One region of the Streptomyces sp. NBC_01003 genome, then DNA from elsewhere that is predicted to be linked to it. Evidence: riboswitches for the same ligand, from Rfam matches in the RefSeq annotation. Region 1 holds a riboswitch; the other holds the start of a gene.
What was found. A riboswitch is a leader RNA that binds a small molecule or an ion and turns the genes downstream of it on or off. The one in region 1 is predicted to bind cyclic di-AMP.
Positions count from the first base shown of each region.

Region 1 (15,952 bases):
CGAGCGCGCCGCCCGCGACCCAGTGGTCCCCGGCGCCGGAGGCCACCTCGCGCAGGTCGAAGTGGAGCAGCGCGAAGCAGTACAGGATGATCCCGCCCCAGAAGAGCACCATCCCGGTGAACGCGAGCCAGTGCGCGCCGACCGCGGGCGCGAGCGTCGCCGCCAGGACGACGAGGCCCTGCGTCGCGACACAGCCGAGGAACACGGACCCCGGCATCCGCGGCTTCCAGTGCCGTACGACGTTGATCAGGAGCACCGGCCAGACGAGCGCGGACAGAGCGAGGAGCGCCTCGGCCAGGATCTGCCAGCCGGACAGGGAGATCCGCGTGCCGAGGACGGTCGTCGCCGCGACCGCGGTGAGCGCGGGCGGGGTGTCCGCCTCGGACTCCCAGCGGTCGCGCTCCCGCACCAGCCGTTTCGCGAAGTCCGCCGCGAGGAGCAGCCAGAGGGCGGCGGCGAGCACCAGCATGATGCCGGACAGCACCGAGTATCCGGTGAGTCGCAGGCCGACCGAAATGATGCCGGTGGCCATGACGGCGGCGCCGGCGGCCGGTGGGAGCTGGGACCACGTGGGTCCGGGACGTGGGGTTGCGTTCGGGCCGCGCACCGCCCGAACGTAACCCCACGAAGGCGGTCAGGCCGGGCGCACCACGCTGTGGATCGGCATGTAGTAGATCGACTCGACGCGGACGTTCGCGCCCGGCTTCGGCGCGTGGATCATCTTGCCGTCGCCTATGTAGATGCCGACGTGGCTGATGTCGTCGTAGAAGAAAACCAGGTCACCGGGCTTGGCGTCGGCCGTGGTGACGGTCGTGCCGACCTTGACCTGGTCCCAGGTCGTGCGCGGCAGCGTGATGCCGGCCGCCTTCCACGCGGCCTGCGTGAGGCCCGAGCAGTCGTACGAGTCCGGGCCCGTGGCGCCCCACACGTACGGCTTGCCCATCTGGGACTCGGCGAAGGCGATGACCTTCGCCGCCTTGGTGGCGTAACCGCTGCCGGTGCTCCCGGAGCCCGTACCCGTACCCGTCCCCGAACCGGTGCCGGTGCCCGGGTTCTCCGTCTGGCGCGCCTCCTCGGCCGCCTTGCGCTTGGCCTCCGCCTCGGCCTGCTGACGCGCCAGCTCCTCCGCCTTCTTCCTGGCGGCCTCCTGCTTCCTCTTCTCGATCGCCGCGAGCCGCGCCTTCTCCTCGGCGGTCAGCTTCGAAAGGAGTTCGCGGGCGTCACCGAGCTTCTGCTGGACGTCCCTCTTGGTGCTCTTGAGCGTGGCCTGCGAAGTGGTCAGCGTCTCCAGGCTCTTGGCCGCCTCCGTGCGCTTCTTCGTGGTGGCGGCCTGCTCGGTCTGATAGTCGTCGACGGCCTTCTTCTGGCGGCTCGTGAGCCGGCTCATCAGATGGTCCTGGTCGAAGTAGTCCTGCGCATCGTCGGCGAGGAGCAGCGTCGCGGTGTCGGAGACGGCGCCCGTGCGGTACTGGGCCGCGGCGAAGGTGCCGAGTTCCTGGCGGGCCTTGTTGAGCTTCTCGGTGCGCTGCGCGACGTCGTCGAGCAGCTCGCCGACGCGCTTCTGCTGCTTGGTGGTGCGCTCCTTGGCCGCGTTGTACTTCTCCGTGGCCACGCCCGCCTGGTGGTAGAGGGTGTCGACCTTCTTCTGGACCTCTTCCAGGCTCGGCTTCGGCGGCGCGGAGGGGGCGGCGGTCGCGGTCTGCGAGAGCAGGGCGATGGAGGTGAGGGCCGCCGTGGTGATGCCGGCGACGGGGGCCGTGCGGGGGCCGGCTGTTCTGGTGCGTGGCTTGCGGTGCGACGCCAAGGGTCGCGTCTCCTTCCCATGACCGCCTACCGGGTTAGCTGTCGGGTTCGGGCGGAGATTCGGAAGGCTGCCCTACGGCCGCGCCCTGACGGGTCGTCGGCCGATTCACCCCAAAGGTCGTGGGTCCCCGGTTCCATGCCTTTCGGCGTACTGAACTCAGCGGGGGCGACCCGCTCGCGGCGCGGTTACCGGCGGGGGGACGGGTGGCCCGCGGAGCACGCTAGCCAACTCGTGTGGCTGCTGTGAAGGTTGATGTTCGATATGCCCGATACATTTTCGTGACCTTCGGCAATCTTGATTGTGACCTCCGGTAACCCTTGCTGAGGGTGATTACCGCACTACGAGAGGTGGCCGGGTCCGTGAAGTCGGGGGAAGTTTCCGGGACGGCCGTGGGTGTCAGTGGGGCGGCCTAGACTCGTAGAGCGATGAGCAGCCTCTTTGACGACAGCTTCCTGGCGGACCTCACGGCTTCGAAGGCCAGTGAGGAGCATGCCCCGCCGCCGCCCGAGGACGACACGGCTCCGGAGCACATTCCGGACGACCTGTTCGACGGGAAGTTCGACGTGCCCCCGGCCAGGGACGCGTACTACCGGGACGGCGCCCCACGCCCGGCGCTAGACCCGGCGGCGCTCCTCGACGGGCTGAACGAGAACCAGAAGGCGGCCGTCGTCCACGGCGGCTCCCCGCTGCTCATCGTGGCGGGCGCGGGTTCCGGCAAGACCCGCGTGCTCACGCACCGCATCGCGTACCTCCTCGGCGAGCGCGGTGTGCACCCCGGCCAGATCCTCGCGATCACGTTCACGAACAAGGCCGCGGGCGAGATGAAGGAGCGCGTCGAGTCCCTCGTCGGCCCGCGGGCGAACGCGATGTGGGTGTCGACGTTCCACAGCGCCTGCGTCCGCATCCTGCGCCGCGAGTCGAAGAAGCTCGGCTTCACGTCGTCGTTCTCGATCTACGACGCCGCCGACTCCAAGCGCCTCATGGCCCTGGTCTGCCGCGACCTCGACCTGGACCCGAAGAAGTTCCCGCCGAAGTCGTTCAGCGCCAAGATCTCGAACCTGAAGAACGAGCTGATCGACGAGGAGGACTTCGCAGGTCAGGCCGCCGACGGCTTCGAGAAGACCCTCGCCCAGGCCTACGCGATGTACCAGTCCCGCCTCCGCGAGGCGAACGCGCTGGACTTCGACGACCTGATCATGACGACGGTGCACCTCCTGCGCGCCTTCCCGGACGTCGCCGAGCACTACCGCCGCCGCTTCCGCCACGTCCTGGTCGACGAGTACCAGGACACGAACCACGCGCAGTACGCGCTGGTCAGGGAGCTGGTGGGGTCGGCCGACAGCGGCCGCGGGGAGGACGAGCCGCCCCGCGCGGACGACCTCCCGCCGGCAGAGCTGTGCGTCGTGGGTGACGCCGACCAGTCGATCTACGCGTTCCGCGGAGCCACCATCCGCAACATCCTCCAGTTCGAGGAGGACTACCCCGACGCGACGACGATCCTGCTGGAGCAGAACTACCGCTCGACGCAGACCATCCTCTCCGCGGCCAACGCGGTCATCGAGCGCAACGAATCCCGCCGCCCCAAGAACCTGTGGACGAATGCGGGCGCGGGTGCGCAGATCACCGGCTACGTCGCGGACACCGAGCACGACGAGGCGCAGTTCGTCGCCGACGAGATCGACCGGCTCACGGACGCGCGCGACGCGAAGGCCGGCGACGTCGCCATCTTCTACCGGACGAACGCGCAGTCCCGTGTCTTCGAAGAGATCTTCATCCGCGTCGGCCTGCCCTACAAGGTCGTCGGCGGAGTCCGCTTCTACGAGCGCAAGGAGGTCAGGGACGTTCTGGCCTATCTGCGGGTGCTCGCCAACCCCGAGGACTCCGTCCCTCTGCGCCGCATTCTCAATGTGCCGAAGCGCGGCATCGGCGACCGCGCCGAAGCGATGATCGACGCGCTTTCCCAGCGCGAGAAGATCTCCTTCCCGCAGGCGCTGCGCCGCGTCGACGAGGCGTACGGCATGGCGGCCCGCTCGACGAACGCGGTGAAGCGGTTCAACACGCTGATGGAGGACCTCCGCACGATCGTCGAGTCGGGCGCGGGCCCGGCCACGGTCCTGGAGGCCGTGCTCGAACGGACCGGCTATCTGGCCGAGTTGCAGTCGTCGACGGACCCGCAGGACGAGACGCGCATCGAGAACCTTCAGGAACTCGCGGCCGTGGCCCTGGAGTTCGAGCAGGAGAGCGCGACGGCGGACGGCGCGGCCGAGGGTGCGGGCGAGGCGAGCGTCGGTACGCTCTCCGAGTTCCTGGAGCGGGTCGCGCTCGTCGCCGACTCCGACCAGATCCCGGACGAGGAGGACGACGGCTCCGGCGTCATCACACTGATGACGCTGCACACGGCCAAGGGCCTCGAGTTCCCGGTCGTCTTCCTGACCGGTATGGAGGACGGCGTCTTCCCGCACATGCGCTCCCTCGGCCAGGCCAAGGAGCTGGAGGAGGAGCGCCGCCTCGCCTACGTCGGCATCACGCGCGCGCGTGAGCGGCTGTATCTGACGCGCTCCACGCTGCGCAGCGCCTGGGGCCAGCCCTCGTACAACCCGCCGTCGCGCTTCCTGGAGGAGATCCCGGACGCGCATCTGGAGTGGAAGCGGACCGGCGCCATGGCGCCCGCCAAGTCGGCGGGTCCGACGAGCGGTATCGCCGCGTCTCTCTCGTCGTCGCGCTCGCGCGCGACACCGGCGTTCGCCACGCGCCGGGCGACGGAGAAGCCGGTCGTCGCGCTGTCCGTGGGAGACCGGGTCACGCACGACCAGTTCGGCCTCGGCACGGTCGTCGGAGTCAAGGGCACAGGGGCGAACGCGGAGGCGACGGTCGACTTCGGCGAGCCCAAGCCGAAGCGCCTGCTTCTGCGGTACGCGCCGGTGGAGAAGCTGTAGCTCTGTAGGCCGGTGGGGAAGCCGTAGGGAGGCCGCCCGCCGGAGGCTCGGCCCTACTACGTCGGGTCGAGCCCGTGGCTGCGGAGCCACGGGAGCGGGTCGACGGCAGAGCCGCCGCCGGGACGCACCTCGAAGTGCAGGTGCGGACCGGTGGAGTTGCCGGAGTTCCCGGAGTGCGCGATGAGGTCGCCGGCCTTGACCGGTCCGCTCATGACGGCGTGGCTGGAGAGGTGGCAGTACCAGGTCTCCGTGCCGTCCTTCGCCGTCAGGATCGTCATGTTCCCGTAGGCGCTGTTCCACTGCGTACGGACGGTGCCGTCGGTCGCGGCCATCACCGGGGTCCCGTACGAGACGGGGAAGTCGATCCCGGTGTGCACGGACATCCAGTTGATACCGGCCTGCCCGAAGTACGCGCTCAGCCCGCGCTGCTTGACCGGGAGGGCGAACTTGGGACGCAGCCGCTCCTTGCGCGCCGCTTCCTCCGCCGCCTGCTTCCGCTCGGCCTGCTGCTTGGCCCTGAGGTCGATACGTTCCTGGGTGCGGCTCGCCCGGTCGGCGAAGTCGCCCGCGTCCGCGGAGAGGTCCGCGAGCTGTGTGTCGAGCTTGTTGTTGGCGACAGAGGGCTTCACGGCGGTCGCGTCCGGTGCCGAGGCCGCCGTCGTGTCCTTGCTGTCGTCGCCGCCGAGCCCGCCGACGGAGGCCGCGGCTACTCCCGCGACACCCATCACGCACACCGAGGGCACCGCGACGGTGAGCAGCGCGGAGCGCTTGGCGGGGGAGCGGCGGCGGGAGCGGGCGCGCTGGGCCGGGGTGACGGGGGCGGGCCGCTCGTCGCGGGCAATGATTTCCTCGCCGTCGTCGAGGTCCTCGCCGTAGTTGTCGTGGCGATCGTCGTTGTGGCTCAACTCGGGCTCGGGGGCGTCGGGTTGGCCGTATTCGTGCCGTGCGTCGGGGTCGTTGTCGTCGACTTCGGTGCCGGCGGAGTTCCACGCGGTGGCGTCGTACGCGCCGGTGTCGAAGGTCTGCGCTTCGAAGGTCTGTGTTGCGAAGGGCTGGGCCTCGAACGCCTGCGTCTCATAGGCCTGAGCCTCGAACGCCTGGGTCTCGAAGCCCTGCGCGTCGAAGGTTCCGGTCTCGTAAGTCCCGGTCTCGAAGGCCGCCGGTGCCTGGAAGGTCTGCGTGGCGAACGCGTCCTGCGTGGTGAATCCCTGCGCCTGCGCCCCGAAGGCGTTCGCGTCCCACTGCCCGGTCTGGTCGGCCCACGCGCTGTTGTCCCACTGGCCGGAATGGTCCGGTCCGGACTGGGCCGGAATACCGCCGAGTTGCTCGTGAGCGGCGGTCCCCCAGGCAGCGGTGGTGTCGTAGCTGCCGGTGCCGTACGCGGAGGCGTGCTGCTGCGCCGCGTACGGGTCGTGGTGCTGGGAGTCCTGCGTCGTCAGTGTCTGGTGCGCGCCGGTCGCCCACTGGCCGCTGTCGTACGAGCCGGTGCTCTGCGCGCCGGGAAGGTCCCCGAAGAGGGGGTCGGCCGCGAAACCGCCGGTGGCGTAGCCGTCGTAACCGGTGTAGTCGCCGTACTGCGCGCTCTGCTGGTCATACGGAGCGTAGGGCGCGTAGTCGGCGTCCTGAGCCGGGGCCGGGGAGGTCTGAGTCCCCGACGGGTGACGGTCGTTCACCAACTTCTCTTTCGCCTCGACAACAGGGGCTGCCAGAGCAGTGCGGTGACTGTACCCGGCGGTACGCGGGCTCGACAATCTTCGGCAGGTTTCCCGTTCGCAGGAAACGGGCATTCGGCCGTCTTTCGGCGGACTGTGGGCAGAGCTTTGGCCCTGCGTTCGAGAATCGTTCGACGTTTGGCCAGTTCGGAGACCGTTCCGGGGGCACGTTCACGCCACGGTCACGCCACCGTCAGGCCGCCCACCGCGTCGGCGGCGCGCCCTCCTTCCGTCTCCTCGGCGTCGAGTGCCTGCCGTATACCGGCGGCGACCGCCGGGTGGACGGGGAGCGCGAGGTGTCCGACGCCGGTGACGCGGACGTTCTGCGCGATGAGGTCGGGGTGGTCGATGCAGGCCGTCTCCAGCGGAACCATGATCTGGTCGAGGTCGCTCCAGAAGCTCACGAAGTGGGTGCGGCAGCCGGGGGCGGGCCGGGACAGCTCCTCGATGACGGTCGAGCCGGGGCGCATCTGCCGGACGATCGGGTGCGCGTTCATCAGCGGCGCGACCGTGGTCCCGCTGTGCGGGGTGCCGAGCGACACGAGGGTGCGTACGCGCAGATCGCCTCCCAGGCACTGCACGTAGTAACGGGCGATGAGTCCGCCGAGGCTGTGCCCCACGACGTCCACGCGGTCGTGGCCCGTGCGCTCGCAGATCTCCTCGACATGGCGGGCGAGCAGCGCGGCGGCGGTGCGGATGTCGTAGGTCAGCGGCGAGTAGTTCAGCGACTCCACATGGTGCCGGCCGTGCTGGGCGAGGGAGCGGCGCAGCAGGAGGAAGACGGAGCGGTTGTCGATGAAGCCGTGCAGCAGGAGAACCGGCGGCTTGCTCTCGGTGACCGGCAGGCGGGCGCTGAGGCTGTCGGGGGTGCTGTGGGCGTTCTGGGCCTCAGACCCCGGCAGCGTGGTGCTCTCCGTCAGGTACGAGGCATCGTCGGCGCCCTCGTCCAGGCCCTTGGGGGCGGGGGTGTAGCCGAGCGCAGGGAGCTCCGGGGCGGCCCTGCGCTCCTGGATGATGCCGGAGGGGTACAGCAGGAGGTGCCCGGCGAGGATCGCGACCTCGAGAGCGGTCGCCTTCAACAACGAGACGGAGACCCCGGCCAGTCTGGCGGGGAACACCAGTCTGGTGGGGATCAGCTGACAGAGCGGGCGAAAAGGCAGGATGCTCGTGACCTTCATGGCCGACCTCCCGTCGGCACCCGGGAAAACGGCTCTGTCTCCCGTGTGCCCTCATGGGAAGCATGCGCCGAGGTGGCCGACGATGCGCGTCGTACGCGGGCTGTGACGCCTTGGTGCCCGTGTGTGACCGTCGCGGTGCGTTACGAAAACTCCGTACGTACCGCGGCGCCGATGCGCCGTGCCGCCCGCCGCGCGGCCGGCGGCGGTGTGGTGGTGCGGCTGTCTCTTTGCGGCTCCCCTTGCGCCAGAGGCCCCCGTATGCGGCTTCTGAACCGCCTGCGGCGGCTGTGGCGCGCAGCGAACGTGTCCCAACGTGTGATTTCCCCCTCGCTCCGCACCGCGAAACGGTCGGTTGCGGGATGCTGTCGATAACGTTCGTTCACTTCCCGGGTACGCATCAGGTCAGGTATCGGGTAGAAGTCGCTTCATGGAGGCAGTGATGGGTGTGGCAGCCGGTCCGATCCGCGTGGTGGTCGCCAAGCCAGGGCTCGACGGTCACGATCGCGGGGCCAAGGTGATCGCGCGGGCGCTGCGCGATGCCGGTATGGAGGTCATCTACACCGGCCTGCACCAGACGCCGGAGCAGATCGTCGACACGGCGATCCAGGAGGACGCCGACGCGATCGGTCTCTCGATTCTTTCCGGGGCGCACAACACGCTCTTCGCGCGCGTCATCGAGCTCCTCGTGGAGCGCGACGCCGCGGACATCAAGGTGTTCGGCGGCGGGATCATCCCCGAGGCGGACATCGCTCCGCTCAAGGAGAAGGGCGTCGCGGAGATCTTCACCCCGGGCGCGACGACGGCGTCGATCGTGGACTGGGTCAACGCGAACGTCCGTCAGCCTGCCGGGGCTTGATCCCTCCGGGCCCTCCCGGGTGAGGGCGCAGGGGTGCCGGTTCGGTGTGCGGTCTTCGCTCCGCCCGAACCGGACAGTCCCCTTTGCCCTGCCTCACCCCGTACTTATTGCGCTTGCGCCCCTCTCAACTCGTCCCGCATCGCCTGCCGCAGGCGCAACGTGCTGACCAGGCGCTGGAACGCTTCCGACCAGTAGCCCCCGGCTCCGGGGGCCGCGTCCTCCGGTTCGTCCGGGGTGGCGGTGAGGCCTTCGAGCCGGGACGCTTCCGCGGGGTCCAGGCAGCGTTCGGCCAGGCCCATGACGCCGCTGAAACTCCAGGGGTAACTGCCCGCGTCCCGCGCGATGTTCAGCGCGTCGACCACGGCCCGCCCGAGTGGCTCGGCCCAGGGCTGCGCGCAGACCCCGAGCAGCTGGAACGCCTCGGACAGGCCGTGCGTCGCGATGAACCCCGCCACCCACTCGGCGCGTTCACCGTCGGGGAGTGCGCCGAGGAGTTTCGCGCGTTCGGACAGCGATACGGCGCCCGGGCCTCCGGCGTCCGGTGAGGCGGGTGCGCCGAGGAGCGCGCGCGACCATACGGCGTCCCGCTGGCGCACAGCGGCCCGGCACCAGGCGGCATGCAGTTCGCCCTGCCAGTCGTCGGCCACCGGCAGCGCGATGATCTCTTCCGGCGTGCGCCCGCCGAACCGCGCGGTCCAGCAGCCGAGCGGCGTCGCCTCGACCAACTGGCCCAGCCACCACGACCGTTCGCCCCGGCCCGTCGGCGGTTTGGCGGCGACACCGTCCCGCTCCATGCCCGCGTCGCACTCGTGCGGTGCCTCGACGGTGATCGTCGCCGCGCCCTGGGTGCGGTCGACGGCGACGCAGGAGGCGGCGCGCGAGGCCATCCGGGCTGCCAGCGCCGAGCCGGGGAGTGCGGAGAGCAGCTCGGCGGCCGTGGCTCTGACGTTGCGGCTGCGGTCGGACAATGCCTGTTCCAGGAACGGCTCGTCCGTGTCGCCGAGCCCCGACCGCAGTGAGTCGAGGAACATCAGCCGGTCCTCGGCCCGCTCGGCGGGCCAGGTGGTTGCGAGCAGGTCCCGCGCCGCGTCCGGGCTGTGTGCGCGCACCCGGGCCAGGAGTGTGACCCGCTCGGCGAACAGGCCTTCCTCCCACAGGCGTTGCACGTCTGCCCCGTCCTCGGGCGCCGGGAGTGCCGTGCCGCCGCCGGGGGCGGCACGGAGCGCGAACTTCCAGTCCGGGTTCAGCCGGGCCAGCCACAGTGCGCGCGGGCCGGCGAACGTGAGGGCCTGCGGCCGCAGATCCGTGCGCCCGCGCGCCGCGTCGAGGAGTGCGGGGAGGAGATCCGGAGGGGCCGCGTACCCCTTTGCGTTGGCCCCGGCCAGCCACTGGGGCAGCAGCTCCATCAGGTCGGGGGCCGTGCCGCGGCGGCCGCCTCCGGTGCCGGGGCGGTCGGTGAGCAGCATCGCCAGTCTGCGTCGCGCGGGGGCGGGGAGCAGGGGCCGCGGGTCGTCCGCCGCCCGTGCCGGAAGTGCGGCAGCGGGTGCGGGCCGCAGTCCGGCCCGCCGTCGTACGGTCTGTACGGCGGCGGCGTCGAGCAGGGCGGTGGGTGCGTCGGCGCCGGTCGAGCGGCCTGGCGGCGTCCGCCGGTCCGTGCCGAGCAGGGCGACGGTGACCAGCTCTTCCCATGGGTCACCGGTGGTGGTGCTGGTGGGTGTGGCGCCGGCGGTCGAAGGTCCGTTCATGTCGCTCCTCTCCAGGGGATGGGTCCGCGTAGTCGTTTCCGTCGTCTCTGTCGTCCGGCTCGTCAGCACAGCGCCACCGCTTCTCCCGGGCCTTCGGGCCAGGCCGTGAGAGGGGTGAAGCCCCGGTGACCGCATTCGCCGAAGACGGTGACTGGGGCTCCGCCGGACAGCGCCGCCAGCCGCCACAGCCCCGGGCTCGAAGCGGCCTGCGGCGTGATCGGGAGCGCCAGCCGCTCCGAGGCCGGTCGCGCCGCATGGGGTCGTGTCAAGTCATCGTCCGCATCAGCAAGTTGCCAGCCGCTGCCGCTGCCGCTCGCCTCATCCGGCGTGGGTATGACCCGACTCAGCGTCACCGGCCACGACTCCAGCCAGGGGTCGCGGCCCAGCGCGTCCCCGTACCGAGCCGCCGCCTCCGCCACACCTGCCCCCTTGGGCCGTACGGGACTTGGGGCGGGCGCCGTGAACTGTTCGCCCAGGTCGGCGCGGAGCTGCCCGTCGCCCGCGTACGCGCGGAGCTCGGCGTCCAGCGCCAGGCCGACCGGCAGTGAGAGCGCCGGGGCGCGGCCCGCCGCCCCGTAGGAGAGGAGGAGCGCCGTGTGGCCGGACTCCGTCCCGTACAGCCATATCCGGCGTGTGGTGAGCCGGCTGTCGGCCGTGTCGTACTGCGCCAGGACCAGCCATCGGTCCCGGGCCGGCCGCCCTTCCGCCGACGACGGCAGCCCGATGCGGGAGCGGACCGTCGAGGCGAGTCCGGCGGGGAGCAGGTCGCGGCGCAGCCAGCCGCTGTCGAGGAGGTGCAGCATCGCGCATTCCTCCAGGAGCCGGACGGGCCAGCCGGGGCCGGACGCGGGTATCGAACCCAACTCCCTTACCCGCGCGGCCAGTCCGGGCGCCTGCGCGTCCACCATGCGTGCCGCGGTCTCCTCCCACATCCCGTAACCGGCCTGCTCGGCCGAGGCGAGGCCGCCGCGCAGCAGGTCCGCGAGCCGCTGCTCCAGCTCGCTCGCGCCCGCCGTGACCCGCTCGGCGCGCCGCTCGGCCCTGCGGCGCGCGGCCTCGGGATCGGCGGCGGCGCCGCCGGCCGCATCCGTCTCCCGCTTGGTCCGCGCCCGCTTCCTGCGCCCTTCGGCCCACTGCTCCGCCCAGTCCGGAAGCGTCTGCGCGTCCGGCACCGAGCCGTCCGCACCCGCCCACAGGAGGAGGAGCCCGAGGGCGTGCTTGCACGGGAACTTACGGCTCGGACAACTGCACTTGTAGGCCGGGCCCGCCGGGTCCGCGACGTCCACGACCGTCTGATACGGCTTGCTGCCACTGCCCTTGCAGAGCCCCCACACCATCCCCTCGCCCGAACTTCCCGCCTCCGACCAAGGTCCGGCGACGCCGAGTTTGCTTCCCGCCTTGCGTGACGGGGCGTCAGGCGCCAGTGCCAGCACCTGGTCCGCCGTCCAGCGCACCCCCTGCTGAGTCATGTTCTCGAAGGTAGGTCCCGCCACTGACAATCGGTCGTGGCGCGGGTGTTCGCACAGGTCAGCGGCGTACGACCGGTGATTGTCAGTGGCGTGGTGCACGGTGGAGTCACATCCCGGCCGAGTGCTCGGGATGTGCCGGACGTGCCGGCCGAGCCCGGCCGAAATCGAGGGGGATCGCCATGACCGTGTCCGTCGAACCGACCGAGAAGAGCGCCGCGTCCGCGGGGGACCAGGGCGCCGCGCAGGCACTGCGGCCGCATGCCGAAGACGCCTTCGCCGCCGAACTCGCGGCGCTGGCCGCGCAGGACGACCGGCCGCGCCCGGAGCGCTGGCTCCTCTCGCCGTGGGCCGTCGCCACGTATCTGCTCGGCGGGACGCTGCCCGACGGGACCGTCATCACGCCGAAGTACGTGGGGCCGCGCCGCATCGTCGAGGTCGCCGTCACCACGCTCGCCACCGACCGCGCCCTGCTGCTGCTCGGTGTGCCGGGCACCGCGAAGACCTGGGTCTCCGAGCATCTCGCGGCCGCCGTCAGCGGCGACTCGACGCTGCTCGTGCAGGGCACGGCGGGCACCCCCGAGGAGGCGATCCGCTACGGGTGGAACTATGCGCGACTTCTCGCGCACGGCCCGAGCCGGGACGCCCTCGTGCCCAGCCCCGTCATGCGCGCCATGTCCGAGGGCATGACGGCCCGGGTCGAGGAGCTGACCCGTATCCCGGCCGATGTACAGGACACGCTGATCACGATCCTGTCGGAAAAGACGCTGCCGATACCGGAGTTGGGCCAGGAGGTGCAGGCCGTCAGAGGCTTCAACCTGATCGCCACGGCGAACGACCGGGACCGGGGGGTCAACGACCTGTCGAGCGCGCTGCGCCGCCGTTTCAACACCGTCGTGCTTCCGCTGCCGGAGAGCGCTGAGGCGGAGGTCGACATCGTCTCGCGCCGCGTCGACCAGATCGGCCGTTCCCTCGACCTGCCGGCCGCTCCGGACGGCACCGACGAGATCCGCCGCATCGTCACGGTCTTCCGGGAGCTGCGGAGCGGCGTCACCGAGGACGGGCGTACGAAACTGAAGTCGCCGAGCGGCACGCTGTCCACGGCCGAGGCGATCTCGGTCGTGACGAGCGGGCTCGCGCTGGCCGCCCACTTCGGGGACGGGGTGCTGCGGCCGTCCGACGTCGCGGCGGGCATCCTCGGGGCCGTCGTCCGTGACCCGGCCGCGGACCGGGTGATCTGGCAGGAGTATCTGGAGGCCGTCATCCGCGAGCGGGACGGCTGGAAGGACTTCTACCGCGCGTGCCGCGAGGTGAGTGTATGAGCGAGCGGGGGAGGGGGCAGGGACCGCTGCTGCTCGGGGTGCGTCACCACGGCCCCGGTTCGGCCAGGGCTGTCCGGGCCGCGCTCGACGCGGCGGGTCCGAGTGTGGTCCTGGTCGAGGGGCCGCCCGAGGCGGACGCCCTGGTGGCGCTCGCCGCCGACGAGGGCATGGTGCCGCCGGTCGCGCTGCTGGCACATGTCGTGGACGAGCCGGGGCGCTCCGCGTTCTGGCCGCTGGCCGAGTTCTCCCCGGAGTGGGTCGCGATCCGGTGGGCCCTGGAGCGGGACGTTCCGGTCCGCTTCATCGACCTGCCGGCGGCGCACAGCCTGGCCCTGCGCGACCAGGGCGCGACGCAGGACGACCCCGAGGGGGACGGAGAGCAGGGCGAGGACCAGGGCGGGGGGCAGGGCGAGGAGGATTCCAGGGAGGCGATGCGCGTCGATCCGCTCGCCGTACTCGCCGAGACCGCGGGGCACGACGACCCGGAGCGCTGGTGGGAGGACGTCATCGAGCACCGGGGCGCGTCGGGGGACGCGTTCGCGCCGTTCGAGGCGCTCGGCGAGGCGATGGGCGCGCTGCGGGAGGAGTACGGCGACGGCGGGCACGAGCGGGACCTCGTGCGGGAGGCCTATATGCGCCTTCAACTGCGCACCGCACAGAAGGAGTTCGGGGACGGTGTCGCGGTGGTGTGCGGCGCCTGGCACGTTCCCGCGCTGTATGTGAAGACCACGGTCGCCGCCGACCGGGCCACCCTCAAAGGGCTGCCCAAGGCCAAGGTCGACATGACCTGGGTGCCCTGGACGCACCGCCGGCTCGCCCGGGCCGGCGGATACGGAGCGGGTATCGACTCGCCCGGCTGGTACGGGCATCTGTTCAGCGCCCCGGACCGGCCCGTCGAACGCTGGATGACCAAGGTCGCCGGGCTGTTCAGGGACGAGGACAGGATCGTGTCGTCGGCGCACGTCATCGAGGCGGTGCGGCTCGCCGAGACGCTCGCCGCGATGCGGGGCCGTCCGCTGGCCGGGCTGACCGAGACCACGGACGCGATCCGCGCCGTGATGTGCGAGGGATCGGACGTACCGCTGTCGCTCGTCCACGACCGGCTCGTCGTCGGGGACGCACTCGGCGAAGTCCCGGACGCGGCGCCCGCCGTGCCGCTGCAACGCGACCTCACGCGGCTCCAGCGCTCCCTGCGGCTCAAACCGGAGGCTTCGGAACGGGAGTTGGAGCTCGACCTGCGCAGGGAGACGGACGCGGCGCGCAGTCGGCTCCTGCACCGGCTCCGCCTCCTCGACGTCGGCTGGGGCGAGGCGGCACGGTCCACGCGCGCCTCCACGGGCACGTTCCGGGAGACCTGGCTGCTGCGCTGGGAGCCCGAGCTGTCCGTGCGCGTCGCCGAGGCGGGGGTCTGGGGGACGACCGTGCTCTCGGCGGCCACCGCCAGAGCCGAGGCGGACGCGATCGGCGCGCCGGCCCTCGCCGACGTCACCGCCCTCGCGGAGCGCTGCCTCCTCGCCGAACTGCCGGATGCGCTCCCGGTGGTGATGCGTGTGCTGGCCGACCGCGCCGCGATGGACGCGGACGTCGGCCATCTCGCCCAGGCCCTGCCCGCCCTCGTCCGCTCCCTGCGCTACGGCGATGTGCGAGGGACGGACACCCAGGCGCTGAGCGAGGTGGCGGCCGGTCTCGCCGAGCGCGTCTTCGTGGGCCTGCCGCCCGCGTGCGCGGGGCTCGACGGGGACGCCGCGGCGGAGATGCGCGGCCATGTGGACGCGGTGCACGCGGCGGTGGGGCTCCTGGAGGACGACGGGACGGCCGGACACAGAGGCCGCTGGCACTCCGTGCTGCGGGTCCTCGCCGCACGCGACAGTGTGGCCGGCGTGATCCGGGGGCGGTGCGCGCGGCTGCTCCTCGACGACGGACAGCTGGCCGAGGGCGAGGCCGCGCGGCTGATGGGGCTCGCCCTCTCGCCCGGCACCGGGCCCGCCGAGGCCGCCGCGTGGATCGAGGGGTTCGTGGGCGGCGGCTCCGGCGGCGGGCTGCTCCTCGTACACGACGAGCGGCTGCTCGCACTCGTCGACGACTGGCTGACGGGAGTGTCCGCTGACGCGTTCACGGACGTACTGCCGCTGCTTCGCCGCACGTTCTCCGCCTACGAATCCGGTGTGCGCCGCACGCTGGGGGAGCTGGTGCGGCGCGGGCCCGCGGGGGCGGGACCCACGGCGGCCGTGGGGACGGCGCCGCCGGGGTTCGCGCCCGGCCTCGACCAGGTGCGCGCGGACTCGGTGCTGCCGGTGCTGCGGCTGCTGCTCGGGACGGACGACGCCGACGCCGGATCCGACTCGGGAACCGGTTCCGGCCCGGGTGACAACGACCTTGTGGGGGTGGCCTGATGGCGGTCGACCAGGTGGACGAGCTCAGCGGGGGAGCCCGGGACGAGCGGATGCGGCGCTGGCGGCTCGTGCTCGGCGGGGACGAGGCGGACGGCACCGGATGCGCGCTCGGCGGCCAGGACGCGGCGATGGACGGCGCCCTGACCGCGCTCTACGGGGGAGGTGACAAGGCCGAGCGGGGGCGTCACCGCTCGGCCGGCCTCGGGGCGTCCGCGGCCTCCGTGGCGCGCTGGCTCGGCGACATCCGGACGTACTTCCCGTCCTCCGTCGTCCAGGTCATGCAGCGAGACGCCATCGACCGCCTCGGCCTGTCCGCGCTCCTGCTCGAACCGGAGATGCTGGAAGCGGTCGACGCCGACGTGCACCTCGTCGGCACGCTGCTCTCCCTCAACAAGGCGATGCCGGAGACGACGAAGGAGACGGCACGCACCGTCGTGCGGAAGGTCGTCGAGGACCTGGAGAAGCGCCTCGCCACGCGGACCCGCGCGACGCTCACCGGCGCGCTCGACCGCAGTGCCCGTATCAACAGGCCCCGCCACC
Region 1 is NZ_CP108707.1:4,508,909-4,524,860, reverse strand. It holds gene OG698_RS20560 (tellurite resistance/C4-dicarboxylate transporter family protein) at 1-607, opposite strand, end outside; gene OG698_RS20555 (NlpC/P60 family protein) at 635-1,804, opposite strand; cyclic di-AMP (ydaO/yuaA leader) riboswitch at 1,813-1,962, opposite strand; gene pcrA (DNA helicase PcrA) at 2,230-4,740, shown strand; gene OG698_RS20545 (M23 family metallopeptidase) at 4,797-6,413, opposite strand; gene OG698_RS20540 (lipase family alpha/beta hydrolase) at 6,635-7,630, opposite strand; gene OG698_RS20535 (cobalamin B12-binding domain-containing protein) at 8,070-8,486, shown strand; gene OG698_RS20530 (DUF5691 domain-containing protein) at 8,591-10,231, opposite strand; gene OG698_RS20525 (SWIM zinc finger family protein) at 10,294-11,700, opposite strand; gene OG698_RS20520 (AAA family ATPase) at 11,880-13,019, shown strand; gene OG698_RS20515 (DUF5682 family protein) at 13,016-15,412, shown strand; gene OG698_RS20510 (VWA domain-containing protein) at 15,412-15,952, shown strand, end outside.

Region 2 (15,952 bases), 5.2 Mb from region 1:
GCGCCGAGCTTCTCGCCGTAGGTGGTGCCGTCCTGGTTCTGCCAGGTGACCTTTGTGCCCGCCCCCGTGTCGACCGCCTTGTAGTAGGCGCAGTCGCCCTTCGGAGCCGTGCCCCAGAGCGGAGACATGATCTTGATGGGCGAGCCGGTGCCGAGCTTGTCCGGCGCCGAGGTGGCCAGCGCCGACAGGGCCACCTTCCCGGTGTAGCCGGAAGCCGAGCCGTTCTTCGACGGCACGTCGGGCCTGGCGAACTTGCTGGCGACGAAAGTCGGCAGCAACTTGTCGGCGGCCTTCCCGGAGGTCGTGCCTTCCCGGTCCTTGTTCTCCGACCCGCCGCAGGCGGCGAGCAGCGGCATCCCGCCGGCCACCGCTGCGGCGGCCACGGCGGTGGAGGCGAGGAAACTTCTCCGGCTGGGAGCGGAGGCGGAGGGCGAGTTCGGCGTCATTGCGGTAACCCTTCGGGGAACGCGTCGCGCATTTGTCGAAGCGCTTCGATGTTGCAGCGAGGTTAAGGGAGCGCTTCCACGGTCACAAGAGCGGGGCACAGAATTCCTGAACGTACTTTCCCTGTCGGCCACTTGACACCTGCCAACCTGACTGCGGAGCATCGAAGCGCTTCGAAGATTCACTGACCTCTTCCGCCAAGGGACCCGCACGTGACCGAAAGACTCCCGCTCCACCCGGACGGGGCACCACCCACGGACAAGCGCGTCGACGACCTGCTGTCCCGGCTCACGCTCGACGAACGCATCGCGCTGCTGCACCAGTTCACGCCGGGTGTGGAGCGGGCCGGCCTCGCCGCGTTCCGCACCGGGCAGGAGGCACTGCACGGCGTCGCGTGGATGGGCCCGGCCACCGTGTTCCCGCAGTCCGTCGGGCTCGGCGCGACCTGGAACGACGACCTGGTGCGGCGGATCGGCGACGCCGTCTCCACCGAGGTGCGCGCGATGCGCGAGCGCGACGACCGGATCGGCCTCAATGTCTGGGCGCCCACGGTCAACCTCCTCCGCCACCCGCTGTGGGGCCGGAACGAGGAGGGCTACTCCGAGGACCCGCACCTCACCGCCGCCATCGCCACCGCCTACACGCGCGGCCTGCGCGGCACCCACCCCACGTACTGGCGCACCGCCCCCGTCCTCAAGCACTGGCTCGCCCACAACAACGAGACGCTCAGGGACACGTCGAACTCCTCCGTCCGCCCCCGCGTCCTGCACGAGTACGACCTCAAGGCCTTCCGCGCCCCCGTCGAGGCGGGCGCCGTCGCCGGCGTCATGCCCGCCTACAACCTGGTCAATGGCCGGCCCAACCACGTATCGCCTTATCTGCGCGAGCAGTTGCGGACCTGGACCGGCCAGGAACTCCTCGTGTGCTCGGACGCGGGCGCGCCCAGCAACCTCGTCGACTCCGAGCACTACTTCGACACTCACGAGGAGGCCACCGCCGCCGCCCTCGTCGCGGGCGTCGACAGCTTCACCGACCACGGCACCGACTCCTCGACGATCACCGGACGGATCCGCCGCGCCCTCGACCAGGGCCTGATCTCCGAGTCGGACATCGACACCGCCGTGCGCCGGCAGCTCGATGTGCGGCTGCGCCTGGGCGAGTTCGAGGACCACGACCCCTTCGAAGGCGCCGGGGCCTTCGACACGGAGGAACACCGCGCCCTCGCGCAAGAGGCCGCCGAGCAGGCAGTCGTGCTGCTCAAGAACGACGGCCTGCTGCCACTGCCCGACACCACCCGCATCGCCCTGGTCGGCCTGCTCGCCGACGAGTGCAAGACGGACTGGTACAGCGGCACCCTCATCCACCGCTCCACCCCGCTCGACGGCCTCCGCGAGCGGTTCGGCACCGAGCACGTCACCTTCGCGGAGGGTGTGGACCGGGTACGGCTGCGGTGCGACGCCGGATGGCTGTACGTGCCCGAGAGCGACGCCGACGCGAGCGTGCGCGGCGCCGAGGGCGCCCTCGACCCCGCGCTCCTCGCCGGCCGCACCGACCTCGCGCCGCTCACCACCGTCACCGAATCGGGTACCGAACTCGCCCTCGTCGACTGGGGGAACGGCGTCCTCACCCTGCGCGCACCCGACGGCCGCTACCTGTCCGTCGCCGAGGACGGCTTCGTGCGGGCGTCCGCCGAGCAGCCCGGCGGCTGGGTCGTCCAGGAGACGTACACCCTGGAACGGCACGGAAACGCTCACCTCCTGAGGCACACGGGCACGGGCCGATACGTCTCTGTCGCCGCCGACGGCGTGAAGGTTGCCGAGCAGGGCACGGCTTTTGAGGTGGAGTACGTGGAGCGCGGCGCGGACGCCGTGGCGCGGGCAGCCGCCGACGCCGACGTGGTGATCGTCGTCGCGGGCAACGACCCGCACATCAACGGCCGCGAGACCGAGGACCGCACGACGCTCGCCCTCCCCGACCACCAGGACCGGCTGTGGAGAGCGGCCCGCGCCGCCAACCCGAACACCGCCCTGGTCTTGATCGGCGCTTACCCCTACGCCGTGCCCGACGCGGACACCGAACTCCCCGCCCTGCTGTGGACCGCCCATGGCGGACAGGCCGCGGGCCGTGCCCTCGCCCGGGTCCTCGCGGGCGACGTCAGCCCCGCCGGACGCCTCCCGCAGACCTGGTACGCCGGCGACAGCGACCTGCCGGACCTGCTCGACTACGACGTCATCGGCTCCCGCCAGACCTACCTCTACTTCGAGGGCACACCGCTCTACCCCTTCGGACACGGCCTGTCCTACGCCTCGTTCGACTACGACGGACTCTTCGTGCACCGCCGCGCGGACACACTCGAGTGCACCTTCACCGTCACCAACACCGGCACCACCCCGTCCGACGAAGTCCCGCAGCTGTACGTCCGCCCGCTCGACACGTCTGTGCCGCGCCCGCGCCGCCAGCTCCTCGCGCACCCCCGCATCGCCCTCGCCTCGGGGGCGTCGGAACGCGTCACCTTCTCCGTGCCTGTCGCCGACCTCGGCCACTGGGACGTCGCCCGCGGCCGCTGGAGCGTCACCTCGGGCACGTACGAACTGCTCGTCGGCGCCGCCAGCGAGGACATCCGCCTCACCACGCGCCTGACCCTAGACGGCGACGAGCCCGTGCCCCGGCCGGTGCTCGTCGACGGCCTGGACGCGGCGGCGTACGACGAACAGCGCGGCACGGCGATCGTCGACCGCACGAAGACGTCCGGCGACGCCGTCACCGCGACCGGGCCCGATGCCGAACTCCTCTACAAGGCTTGCGACCTGGGCACCGACGGAGTCGGCGCAGTGCGCTTGACGGTCGCGGGCGCGGGCACCGTCGCGATCGGGGACGGCGGCACGGTCACCGTCCCGGCAACCGGTGGCCCGTACAACTACGTCACAGTGGACGCCGATTTCACCGCCCGCGGCGTACGTGACCTGCGCGTGCGGCTCGGCGGCGAGGTCCGTCTGGCCCGGCTCACCTTCATCAAACGGGGGACCACCGTATGAAGTTCACCGACGGTTTCTGGCTGATGCGCGAAGGGGTCCACGCCGCGTACGCCACCGAGGTCCGCCAGATCCTGGCCGCCGACGACCGGTTCACCGCGTACGCCGCCGTCCGGCACGTCCGCGACCGCGGCGACACCCTCAACCAACCTCTGATCACCATCGACTGCTTCGCCCCCGCCGACGGCGTCATCGGCGTCCGCTTCACCCACCACGCGGGCAAGCGGCACCGGGGCCCCGACTTCGAGCTGCTGCCCTCCGAAGGCGGCGCCGGCGCGCAGGTGACCCGCGAGGGCACGGTCACCGAGCTGAAGACGGGCCCGCTCACCGTCCGACTGGACACGGCAGGGGAGTGGGGCCTGGAATTCCTCGACTCCTCAACAGGGCGCCAACTGACGGCTGTTGAACACAAGGGCACCGCCTTCGCCACCACCCCCGACGGCGCACACCACATGGTCGCCCAGCTCGCGCTCGGCGTCGGAGAGCACATCTACGGCCTCGGCGAACGCTTCACCCCGTTCGTCAAGAACGGCCAGACGGTGGACATCTGGCAGGCCGACGGCGGCACCAGCAGCGAACAGGCCTACAAGAACGTCCCCTTCCACCTCTCCTCACGCGGCTACGGCGTCCTCGTCAACCATCCCGGGAAGGTCGGCTACGAGATCGGCACGGAGTCCGTCGGCCAGCTCCAGTTCAGCGTCGAGGACCAATCGATCGAGTTCTACGTCGTCGCGGGCCCGACCCCGAAAGACGTGCTGCGCCGCTACACCGCGCTCACCGGCCGCCCCGCCCTCCCGCCCGCCTGGTCGTTCGGCCTGTGGCTCACCACCTCCTTCTGCACCGAGTACGACGAGGAGACGGTCACGTCGTTCGTCGACGGCATGGCCGAGCGCGACATCCCGCTCACCGTCTTCCACTTCGACTGCTTCTGGATGCGCGAGTACCAGTGGTCCGACTTCACCTGGGACCCGGACGTCTTCCCCGACCCGGTCGGCATGCTGCGCCGCCTCAAGGCGCGCGGCCTGCGCATCAGCATGTGGATCAACCCGTACATCGCCCAGAAGTCCCCACTCTTCGACGAGGGACTGGCGCTCGGCCATCTGGTCCGCAAGCCGAACGGCGACGTCTGGCAGTGGGACCTGTGGCAGCCCGGCATGGCGCTCGTCGACTTCACCAACCCGGGCGCGCGCGACTGGTACGCGGGCAAGCTGCGCGGCCTGCTCGACATGGGCGTCGACAGCTTCAAGACGGACTTCGGCGAGCGCGTTCCGACCGATGTCGTCTGGCACGACGGCTCCGACCCCGAGCGCATGCACAACTACTACGCGCACCTCTACAACCGCACCGTCTTCGAGCTTCTGGAGAAGGAGCGCGGCAGCGGAGAGGCGGTTGTCTTCGCCCGCTCGGCGACGGCCGGCGGCCAGCAGTTCCCGGTGCACTGGGGCGGTGACTGCTTCGCCTCGTTCACGGCGATGGCGGAGTCGCTGCGTGGCGGCCTCTCCCTGTCGCTGTCGGGCTTCGGCTTCTGGTCGCACGACATCGGCGGCTTCGAGGGCACCCCCGACCCGGCCGTCTTCAAGCGCTGGCTCGCCTTCGGGCTGCTCTCCTCGCACAGCCGCCTGCACGGCAATGTCTCGTACCGCGTGCCGTGGGCATTCGGCGAGGAAGCGGTGGACGTGGCACGGAAGTTCACGCGTCTCAAGCACCGCTTCATGCCGTACCTGTACGGGGCGGCGGTCGAGGCGCACCGCACCGGCGTCCCCGTGATGCGTCCGATGCTCCTCGACTTCCCGGACGACCCCACGTGCCGGGTCCTGGACCGCCAGTACATGCTCGGCCCCGACCTGCTCGTCGCGCCGGTGTTCTCGGCGGACGGCGACGTCGAGTTCTATCTGCCCGAGGGCACGTGGACGCGGCTGCTGACGGGGGAGCGGGTCGAGGGCGGGCGCTGGCTGCGCGAGACCCACGGCTTCGACAGCCTGCCGCTTTTCGTCCGTCCCGGTGCGGTCGTCCCGCTCGGCGCGGACGACCGGCGCCCCGACGGCGACTGGGCCGACGGCGTCACCCTGCTCGTCGCGCCGGGCGCGCGAGACGTGACCGTGACGGTGCCGGACCACGACGGGAGCCCCGCCGCCGCGTACCGGGTGCGCCGGTACGCCGTCGACGGGGCGGTCACGGTGGAGGTGACGGGCACAGAACTTCCGTACGAGGTAAGGGAGTTGTAGCCCGTCCGGGCGTGCTTGGTCAGGAGACGGCGGTGCCGGTCACCGTGTCTCCCGACCGCGTCACCTGGTACGTGACGGTGGCGCCGCTCCAGAAATGGAAGGTGAGAGTCACCGGCACACCGTCCTTGAGGGAGTTCAGGAAGTCGGCGGTGAGCCTGAGCGTGCCGCCGTCGTAGTCCGGGGCGAACGCGGTGCCGAACTGCTGGTACGAAGTCCAGTCGGCCGGACCCGCGTCGGTGCCGTCGGCGTACTCGGCCTCCATGGTCGCCAAGGAGTCGCCCCGGAACTGGGCCGGGGCCGCGAAGGAGCCGGTCGTCCCCGCCGCGTCCGTGAGGAGTGGCGGGTCATACGTCGTCACGTCGATCCGCCACGGCACCCCGGACGAGAACCGGGCCTGAAGCGTCGCGTTCACCCCGTACGCGCGGTCCCCCGTCAGCCGCGTCAGAGCGGCCGCCGTCAGCGTGAGCCGGTCACCGGACACGGTGTAGTCGACGCCCTGGGCCAGCTTCGTGCCGCCCAGCCAAAGCCCCCTGAACGACGTGCCGTTGAGGTTCAGGGTGAGCGACCGGTCCGTGACCGGATCGGCCTTGCGGACGTACACCTTGTCGGACGAAGCGGTACCCGAGCGCGTCGTCCAGCTCGACTTGACGAGAGCGAAGAGGGCGGGGTCGCGCCACCGCAGCGTGTCGCGGTTCAGCAGCGAGAAAGGGTCCCACAGCGCGGTGGAGACGCCGTTGACGCGGGCTGTGTGACCGAGCTCCTCGAAGTACTTCAGGGCCTCGCCGCGCTCGACGTAGTCCTGATGCGTGTAGTCCGGGTAGCTCAGGAGCCCGTACTCGCCGAGGTACACCGGAATGCCCTTGGCGACGAACGTGTCGTGCATCCGCGCGAAGGCGTCGGTCATGTCCTGCTGGACGGTGGCGTCGAAGCGGGTGTAGCCGGCGATGTTCACGCTGAACGGCCAGAAGCTGTAGTAGTGGACCGTCGCGACCAAGTCGGGGTCGTCGAGCCCGTCGATGGTGGCTGCCAGGTCGTCCATGAGGGTCTGGTCCGGGGTGGCGCCGACGGTGGGCAGGACGAGGAGGCGCTGCGCGTTCGCACCGCCCGACGTGCGCACGATGCTGTGGAACGAGGTGTTGAGCTCGTCGACCAGCTCCATCTTCCGGGCGTCGTCGGCGTTGTCGAAGGCCGGTTCGTTGATGCTCTCGAAGAGCAGCGTGCGCGGTTCGTCCTTGAACGTGGTGGCGATCTGCTGCCAGGTCGCGCTGTAGCGGGCGAGCACCTGGTCGTGGTCGGTGGCCATCTTGTTGATCCACTGCCAGGAGTCGTGGTGCACGTTCAGCACGACGCGCAGACCGTCCGCCTGCGCCCAGTCGACCACCTGCCGAACCCGGCTCAGGAACGCGGCGTCGATCGTGTAAGGCGCCTGTGCCGACTGGTGGTTGCCCCAGGTGACGGGGATGCGCACGCTGCGGAACCCCTGGCTCTTGACGGTGTCGAAGAGCGCCTTGGTGACCGGCGGGTTGCCCCAGGACGTCTCATCGGGGATGGCGTCGAGGGTGTTGCCGAGGTTCCAACTGGGCTGCATGGCGGCGACGGAGTCCATGGCGGAAGCGGTCGCGGCAGGAGCGGGGCGGGCGGCCGCCACGGCCCCGGTCCGGGAGGCGCCGACGGTGGCGAGTAAGGCCAGCAAGAGGCCCGCCACCCATTCGACGCGGCGTCTGCAGCTCCGTGCTTGTCTCATGCGGGGTCCCTTTCAGCGGCTGAGTTCAGTGGTTCCGGTCAGCGGTCGAGTTCACCGGCTCGTAGCGAAACCAATCGAAGTGGGCGGTGCCGGTCGCGGCGTACAGGCCGATGACGCGGCCGGTGAACCCGCCGGCCACCTCGGTCGACAGATAGCGGCCGTCGAGGGCCGCGAGTGCGGTGAACGTGCCGTGCGGATCCTCGACGCCGAACGCGAGCGTGTCGGGGCCGGTGCGCGCGTCGCGCGGGCTGTCCGTGGGGGTCACGTCGACGCCGAGCACGAGCGGGCCGCCGGCCGTCGCCCGGGACGTGGAGGCCACCACGGTGCGCAGCGGTCCGACGCGGGCGATCACCCGTACTTCGGCGACGTCGGCCTCGATCTCGTAGTGGTGCCGCTCGTCGAGCCGGACCGCAAGGCCGCCGGTGCCGTCCGCCGGGTCGAGGTGGGCACGGACGCGGCAGGAGAGGTGCTGCTGCCGGTGGCCGACGAAGGTGACGTCGGCGGCGTCGGGACCGACCCCGAGGGCGTGGAGCGTCAGCCGGCCCGGCCGTTCCTTCGTGGTGCAGTGCCGCGGGGAGCGGTGGCGGAGCGAGATCCAGGAGGGCTGCAGATCGGCGTCGTCGAAGTCGTCCGTGAAGGGTTCGGCGGAGGCGGGCGCGGGCCCGGCCGTCGCCGGCGGGCCGACGACCGGCCAGCCGTCCTCCCAGGTGACCGGCGCGAGGAACGTCTCGCGGCCGAGCACGTGCCAGCCGGGGGTGCCGCCGCGCGGCCGCACCCCGAGGAACACCATCCACCACGTGCCGTCGGGCGCTTGGACCAGGTCGGCGTGGCCGGTGTTCTGGACGGGTTCGTCGGTGCTGCGGTGGGTCAGGACAGGATTGGCCGGGCAAGGTTCGAAGGGGCCGGTGGGTGCGGGTCCGCGGGCCACGGAGACGGCATGCCCGCGCTCCGTGCCGCCCTCGGAGATCAGCAGGTACCAGTGGTCGCCCACGTGGTACAGGTGCGGCGCCTCCGGGGCCTTGGCGCCGGGCGTGCCGGACCACAGCCGGCGCGGCTTGCCGAACGTCTCGCCGGTGTACGGGTCGATTCGGACCTGGGAGATCCCGGCGACCGTGACCCAGCACGCGCCGTCCTCGTCCCAGGCGAGATCCGGGTCGATGCCGGGGACGCCGGGCAGCGGGACCGGGTCCGACCAGGGGCCCGCCGGGTCGGTCGCGGAGACGAGCAGATTGCCGCCGCCCAAGCTCACATTGGTGACGACCAGCCAGAAGCGGCCGTCGTGGTGGCGCAGGGTCGGCGCGTAGATCCCGGCGGAGGAGGGTGTGTCCCAGGGCAGCCGCAACTGGCCGGGCCGGTCGAGGACGTTGCCGATCTGTCGCCAGTGCACCAGGTCGCGACTGTGGAAGAGCGGCACCCCGGGGACGTACTCGAAGCTCGAGCACGCGAGGTAGTAGTCGTCGCCGACGCGGCAGACGCTGGGGTCCGGGTGGGATGACCGGGCGTGGGTCTGCCATGCTGTCTCTCTCCATGGTGTCGAAGCGCTTCGATCCGCGGGGAGGATATGCATGGGGGTGATGGCGCGCAAGGGGTTGGACAGAACAGCAAAGGGCCCTGAAGTCCCGTCATACTTACGGGACTTCAGGGCCATGGCATCATCGATGCGCTTCAACTGGCAGTCGTCGGGCTTCCGTTCAGGCGGAGTGGACCGCGGCGTCCTCCGTGCTGAGCTGGGGGAAGCCCTTGGAGCGCAACTGCGCAGCCGCCGGATCCACGCGACGCCGCGGGTGCCAGTCCGTCACCGTCCGGCACGCCGCCGCGACCTCTACCAGGAGGTCCTGCTTGTAGGGCACGCACGGCGCAAGCCTGGTCTGCCTGTGACGAGTGCGAGCCTCATTGTGGAACCGGCTGTCAGTACGCGCCGTTCACGTTGTCGATCGAGCCGTACTTGTCGGCCGCGTAGTTGCAGGCGGCGGTGATGTTGGCGACCGGGTCGTAGCTGTCCATCGACGTGCCGGGCACGTGGTACGCGGTGAACGTGGGGTCGATGACCTGCAGGAGCCCCTTGGACGGGGTTCCTGCGACAGCGTTGGAGTCCCAGTTGTTGATGGCCAGCGGGTTGCCGGAGGACTCGCGCATGATGTTGCGGTGGATGCCCTCGTAGGAGCCGGGAATGTTGTGCTTGGCCATTATGTCGAGCGACTCCTTGATCCAGCCGTCGAGGTCGTTGGTGTAGGACTTCTTCGCCGGGGCAGCGGCGAGCGTGGTCCGGACCTCGGAGCGGTCAGCCCGCTCGGCGGACGCCCTGGTGGCTGCCGGCTTCTGTGCGGGCTTGGCCGGGCTCTTCTTGCCGAGCGTGAGCTTGACACCGGGGTGGATCAGCCCCGGGTTGTCACCGACGGTGGCTCGGTTGTCCTGGTACAGCTTCTTCCAGCCGCCGCTCAGAGAGTGCTCTCGGGCGATCTTGGCGAGGGTGTCGCCTGCGGCGACGACGTACGTCGTGGGGACCGCGGCGCTCTTTGCGGCCGGGGCGGCCTGCGCTGCGCCGGCGCTGGTCGCGCCGAGCACCGGAAGAACGAGCACAGCCGCGCCCGTGCCTGCGGCGGCGATTCCCCGGGTGAGCGAGATGGACTTGGGGCGGCGGTGCTTTCCCTTTGAGGGCATGACGAGTTCCTCTCCGTCGCCTGCGAGGTGAGCTGTCGGGTTCGGACGGGAGATGTCCGGTCGCACTGCGAATGCGACTTCACCCCGAGCCGTTCCGGAAACCAGATCGGCGGCTTACCTGGGTCCCCCGCTCCTGCCGTGCGTAACCGAGTGGGTGGGAGGGATTCCGGACAGCGGCAGGATTCGGCGTTCCATCCGGATTGACGGTGACATTAGGCGAGAAAGCACGGACAGAACAAGACCAGAATTCCGATAGTGGAATGTGAGAGCCCTGACTCTGGTGATCAGAACCCGCCGCTCTCTTTGATCGAAAAGCCCAATCTTCTTTGGGCGCAAGGGAAGTGGGCTCAGCGGAGTTCGGGGCCCGCGTCCGTCCGTGTGACATGGTTCACTGAATAGGATGCGGGTTGGGATGACGGTCGATGTCATATCGGAGTGCGAAATTTCGCATGAACGCTCGCGATACAGGCAGATCTCCCTGTATATCGTTAATTATGCGAAAGGGTATTTTTTAGCCCAAAGATGGACATAGCGCCATGCCGCTTTGGGTGCCAGAGGGGGCGTATCGCCATCAATGCCGGCCCGGTCGCGCGGACCGACGGGCGTCCCAGCTGCAGAGTTCATGCGCGGGTGTCGATCGGATGGTGCCTGAACGTGGTCTTGTGCGGTCCGGCTGAGGGATCGACTGAGGTGAGGTCGGCGGACTCGATCATCGGAGTGCACTTCCCGCCGACCTGCTGGGCTCGCGGGATACCCGGGGGCGGGTAGATGAGGCTCCGATGTTGTACTGGGAGATTTTGCCGGCTCAGGATGTGAGTGAGCTCAGAAGGCGGTCTCCATGTGATGGGGATTCAGTTGCCGATCGTCGCTGGTATGCCAGTGAAGGTTTCGGCTTGGGTCGGGAGGAGGCTGCTGAAATCCTCTGCCGACTACGGTTTTCCGGGCAGCTATCTCTCTGCGTGGTAGGCCTGTTCAATCCCGGGCCTCAGTGGTCGACGCGGCGAGGAACGGGAACTCCGCACGCGCCTGCGCCGGGTCGAACTCGAACCGATGGTCCGCCGCGAAGAAGCGCAGGAATAGGGGCAGTTACTCGGGCGCATGGAACATGACGGCAACGTCGGAGTTGCGGCGCGGGTGCAGACAGAGGAGCGGACACCCCGACTCACCGCACTTCGACGACCAGGCCGAACGCCACGCCAAGGGCGACCTTCGGCCGGCCTACTTCTATGCGGATGGCCTGAAGGCTCACATCGAGCGTAGGTACTGGCCGGGCGGGTGAGGCCGGTCGCCCTGGCCGGGGCGGGCACAGTGCGGACATTCGCGCCGCACGCGCGTCTGCCTGCCGCTCGCGGTGAGGGGCGCGCGCTCCCCGGGCTCCCGTACGAGAGCAAGAAGGGGAGGGGCTTCTCTACTCCCTGAGCCGCCTGTGCCGATCACCTTCAACTCCCGGCTGATCGACGTGCGGGGCCCAACTGTCAGGCGGTGGACTGCCTGTGGCCGCCGCAATGATTGATTCTGCTTGGAGTCGCACGGTTGCGAGCATGTATTGACACTCCTCGGGTGGGGCGCCATAGTCTTCCGCAGGCAATTGGGCTGCAGGGTTTTGACGAACGAAGAATGTGCCTGCTGGTGCGGCAGCTGTCGCTGCAATGCCCCTTCGGGGGCACGTAGCAGCACGCTGCGCGGGAATTGACCTTGTCAGGTGCATGGCGATTTGTGCTCGGTGGTGGCCTTCCCCTCGCTCCACGTCGATGGGAGAGAACTCGGCACTGGGGCACCGGTGCCCGGAATGCGCGTAGAAGCGGGAAAAGGAGTGGGCGACGGCCCAGGAGTTGGGGCGACAGAGCCACCTCAGCCGTGTCGCGGACACCGCGGCGCAGTCGTTACCGCCTGCAGCACTCATGCGAGTAGGCGGTGCCCAGACGTTCACCACCCCGCTCACCTCCAACACCCCCTTGAGGAGCATCAGATGAAACGAGCGTTGACACGCATTGCGGTAGCAGCCCTCGCCGCACTCGTCCCGTTCATCGCGGCACCTGGCGCACAAGCGCAGACCTTCGGCGGGAACGAACTACTGTCGTGGACGGTAAGCGGGGCTCCCAGCGAGGGACTGACATCCCTCAACTTCCCGATCACCGTGAACACCGGCACCGCCCATGTGTCCGGGACCTACTTCGCGATGCAGTACGGGTTCACCGGACAGAGCGACATCGGGTACGCAGGACTGCAGCCACGGCCGGATGCGAACGGGCACCAGCGCCTGCGTGGGGTGTTCTCCTCCTTCATCAGCGGCACGACAAGCACCCACGCCAACTGTTCGGACGGGGCTGACGGCGGCGCCGGCGTCAGCTGCGGAGTGGACTTCGACGCCGTGTACGGCCACACCTTCCGCGTCGAGATCGCCCGGGTCGGCACGGACACCTGGTCGGGCACCGTCGTCGACACCAACAACGGTCAGCAGATCCCCGTCGGCACCTACAAGTTGCCCGCCGGCTCCGGCAACCTGAAGGCCTCCCAGGCGGGCTTCATCGAGTATTACAACGTTCCGAGCTGCGACCAACAGCCGCGGTACGACGTCACGTTCGGCGGACCGTCCTCCGGATCCCTGTCCGGTTCGACCAAGTGGGTCAAGGAATACGGAGAGTGCGCCGGCTACGGCAGCACCCAGGTGACCACGGTCGGCGCAGGTGTGCACGTGACCCGCGGCAGCGCGGGTTAGCACGCCTGCGGCAGGGCTTTGGTGTCGGCCCTTGGGGCGATGTCGCGGCTGCTGGATCGACCTCGGGCCGATGGCTTGCCAGGGGCGGCCTCTCCGAGGCCGCCCCTCGATCACGCGCCTGCCGCCGACGCAACCTGTAACGTCGACATGCATGACAGCAGAGTCACCGGCGCAGGCTGTGCAACGCTTGTTCCCGCTGCTCGCCGAGGGGAAGAGCGCGGAGGCGGCGGCGCTGTTCGCCGACTCGGTGTCGTTCTCCATCCCGCACCCGCCAGGCATTCCCTGGGTACCGGAGGTCGACTCGGCGGAGGGCATGCGGAGGTTCTTCGAGCTGCTGCAGACCCATGTGCAGGCCAAGGAGTTCGACCTCCGCCAGGTCATCGCCGAGGGCGAGGATGTAGTGCTCATCGGACGCATGGTCTCCGAGGTCAAGAAGACGGGCCGGGACATCGACACCGCGTTCGCCCTGCACACCACAGTCCGGGACGGACGGATCACCCGCTACCACCTCTACGAGGACAGCTACGCCGTCGCCAAGGCCTACTTCGACGACTGATCGCCAGGCGGGCTCGCTCAGCTTCTGACCTCAGGCCTCGAACGTCGCATCGCACGCACTCACGGACGCGCTGCTCTGTGAGAAGAGGCCGGTGACCTCGCCAGTCGACCCGGCGTTGCCGGCCGAACACCGGCGTGAGCCGCCTACTGCCTGCTGCGGCCTGACGGCCCGGCCCCACATCAGGTGCCGGGCGAAGAACCGGTCCCCCTCGTCCACCTCGAATCACGGGGTACCAGCGTCCCCGCCCAGATTGGCGTGCAGCGTCTTCTCCTTGGTGCCGAAAGCATCGAACAAGTCCAGGGCCAGTTGCCGGTCGTTGCCTTCGTCATCCCACTGCAGCAGGAACCGCACCGGAATGGTGACCTGATGGACCTCCTCGCGCTGGGCGCGACGCACGTAACTCCCGGCGAAGAGACCGGCGGCTGAGATGCGCGGCTCGACCACCGCCAGCCGAATGCCGATGACGGCCATCCCCGAGTCCCCGACCCGGCCGCCGATCTCGGGCAGCGAAAGGAGGGCGTTCAGGATGGTCCGCCATTCCGGGACCGGCGACGTGGTCCACGGCGGCAATCCGAAGCTGCGCACCACCATGGAGGAACGCGGTACTGGCTACGTCCTCGCGGTGGCCCGCACCCACGAAGGCACCACCCAGGCAGGGAAGTTCCGCGCAGACGCCCTTGCCGACAAGCTACCCAAGCGGGCCTGGCAGAACCTGTCCGCCGGGGCTGGTGCAAAGGGGGAGCGCTTCTACGACTGGGCCCACATCGACCTGCATCGCCGGCCCGATTCCGACGGGCCGGCGATGCCGCGTGCTCGGGATGGTGGTGTCACCACTCGTCGTGGTCGCAGATCACCCGGAAACTGCCCACGACCGCGTCCTCGACGAAGACGCCTCCCTGGCCGCTCCCATGGCCGGTCCGGGGCGCGACACCATAAGTGGCGCCGTAGGGGCCGACCGTGGCCACCGGCGCACCGTTGTCGCAGTTGAACCCGCGGTAGACCTCAACGGTCGCGTCGCTGTCGTTGTCGATGCTGAAACTGCTTGAGCCCAGCCCACTGGCAGCGGGGATGCAGCCCTCCGTGCGGGCGGAGTACGTCCGTTCGTTGAAGTGGATTCGTCCCTCCTTCCTGCCGCCGTAGCCACGGTCACGGCCCTCGTGGCCACGACCCTCGTCACCCCTGCCGTCAGCGCTGTCGGTACCGAGGGGAGCCGTCGCGGGGGCGGCCTGCTTGGCGGGCGGGGCAGCCTGCTTGACGGGCGGGGCAGCCTGCTTGGCCGGAGGTGCGGCTTGTTTGGCCGGAGGGGCGGCCTGGGTCGATTCGGATTGCGCGGCATAGGTGATGCCGGCGGTGGCAAGGACCGCTGCGCCTACCATGGCGGCGGATACGGCGAACAATCGCGTGGGCATGTCAATCCTCCCTGTCTCGGAGACGCCAGCTGGACAGCCGACATGCAACGAACGTAATAATCGGCTCATCGACTGTCATTTCAGGACGGCTCAAGGTGTGACATCAGGCTGCCGATCGAGTGGAATCCCTGAGTTTGGTGCATTACTCGGAGTTTTCTGACATGGCGCCAGAATCCCGGTCCAAGCGAGGCCGCAGTGCAGCCGGGGATGACAGCGGTACGGCCCGGCTGCCGCACATCTGACGGCAGCAGGCCACGCGGGGAGCGGGATGCCGGCCGGACCGGCCGGCCGCGTGATCCGTGGTGAGCCGTGTCCCCCACCTCGCAGGGCAGTACAAATAGGCTCCGGGTAGCGGAACATCTTCAGGTTGCAACGGCCACCGAGCGCCGCGATGACGCGAAGTGTCTCGCTCAGCCAGCGCCGCCGACCTCATGCACACCACGGTGCCCGGTCAGGTCCCGCAGTGTGGGCTCGATCCGCTCGCGGGGCCTGACCGACGCCACCCCGGCCGATAGGTCAAGTACCTGGCCCGTGACTACGGCAGCGCCGCGTGTCATCGGCGACTGCAGAGTCCGGCTGGCTGCGAGAACCGAGGGGTCGCCGTGGAGGACCTGTGGGTGGCGGGACTGGCGCGCAGCAAGCTGGCCAAGTCCGTCCACGACGTCGGCTGGTCCTCGTTCGTGCTCATGCTTCAGCGGGTTCTTGCGAGGAACCCCTCAGGCGTTCACGCCCTGGAGGAATCGCATCCACGGGGTGCGACGCGGAGCGTCGCCGTGATGTGCCGCAGGACAACACGGGCCGCGGAGCGGCCGGGAGGCGTTCCGGCGGAACGGGGCTACGGCGGTGTGCGCGTGGGAGGGGCGGGGCGGGTTTCGCTCGTTCGGGTGGGGCGGGGGCGAACGTGTGGTGGGTCTTCGTCCAGGTGTATAGGTTCGCTGGTCGTGAAGCTGGTGGTGCGGGTGAAGCTGCTGCCGACGCCCGTACAGGCGGCGGCACTTGAGGCGACCCTGCACACCTGCAACCAAGCGGCGACCTGGGCCGCGTCCGTCGCCTTCGAGAAGGAGGCGCGACGTCCGCTGGAGCTCCGCAAGCACACCTATGCCGAGATCCGCTTCCGGTGGGGACTGGGCGCGCAGGCCGCCCAGCACGCGATCAAGAAGAC
Region 2 is NZ_CP108707.1:9,747,049-9,763,000, forward strand. It holds gene OG698_RS44850 (extracellular solute-binding protein) at 1-446, opposite strand, end outside; gene OG698_RS44855 (glycoside hydrolase family 3 C-terminal domain-containing protein) at 657-3,479, shown strand; gene yicI (alpha-xylosidase) at 3,476-5,701, shown strand; gene OG698_RS44865 (cellulase family glycosylhydrolase) at 5,721-7,445, opposite strand; partial or broken gene OG698_RS44870 (glycoside hydrolase family 43 protein) at 7,471-8,934, opposite strand; gene OG698_RS44875 (hypothetical protein) at 9,137-9,295, opposite strand; gene OG698_RS44880 (transglycosylase SLT domain-containing protein) at 9,354-10,106, opposite strand; cyclic di-AMP (ydaO/yuaA leader) riboswitch at 10,111-10,305, opposite strand; gene OG698_RS44885 (hypothetical protein) at 12,076-12,825, shown strand; gene OG698_RS44890 (nuclear transport factor 2 family protein) at 12,977-13,381, shown strand; partial or broken gene OG698_RS44895 (alpha/beta hydrolase) at 13,604-13,930, opposite strand; partial or broken gene OG698_RS44900 (IS701 family transposase) at 13,929-14,172, shown strand; gene OG698_RS44905 (hypothetical protein) at 14,209-14,790, opposite strand; gene OG698_RS44910 (RNA-guided endonuclease InsQ/TnpB family protein) at 15,732-15,952, shown strand, end outside.
Region 2: it holds a riboswitch for cyclic di-AMP, as region 1 does, so the genes downstream of both, OG698_RS44880 (transglycosylase SLT domain-containing protein) here and OG698_RS20555 (NlpC/P60 family protein) in region 1, are expected to answer to the same signal.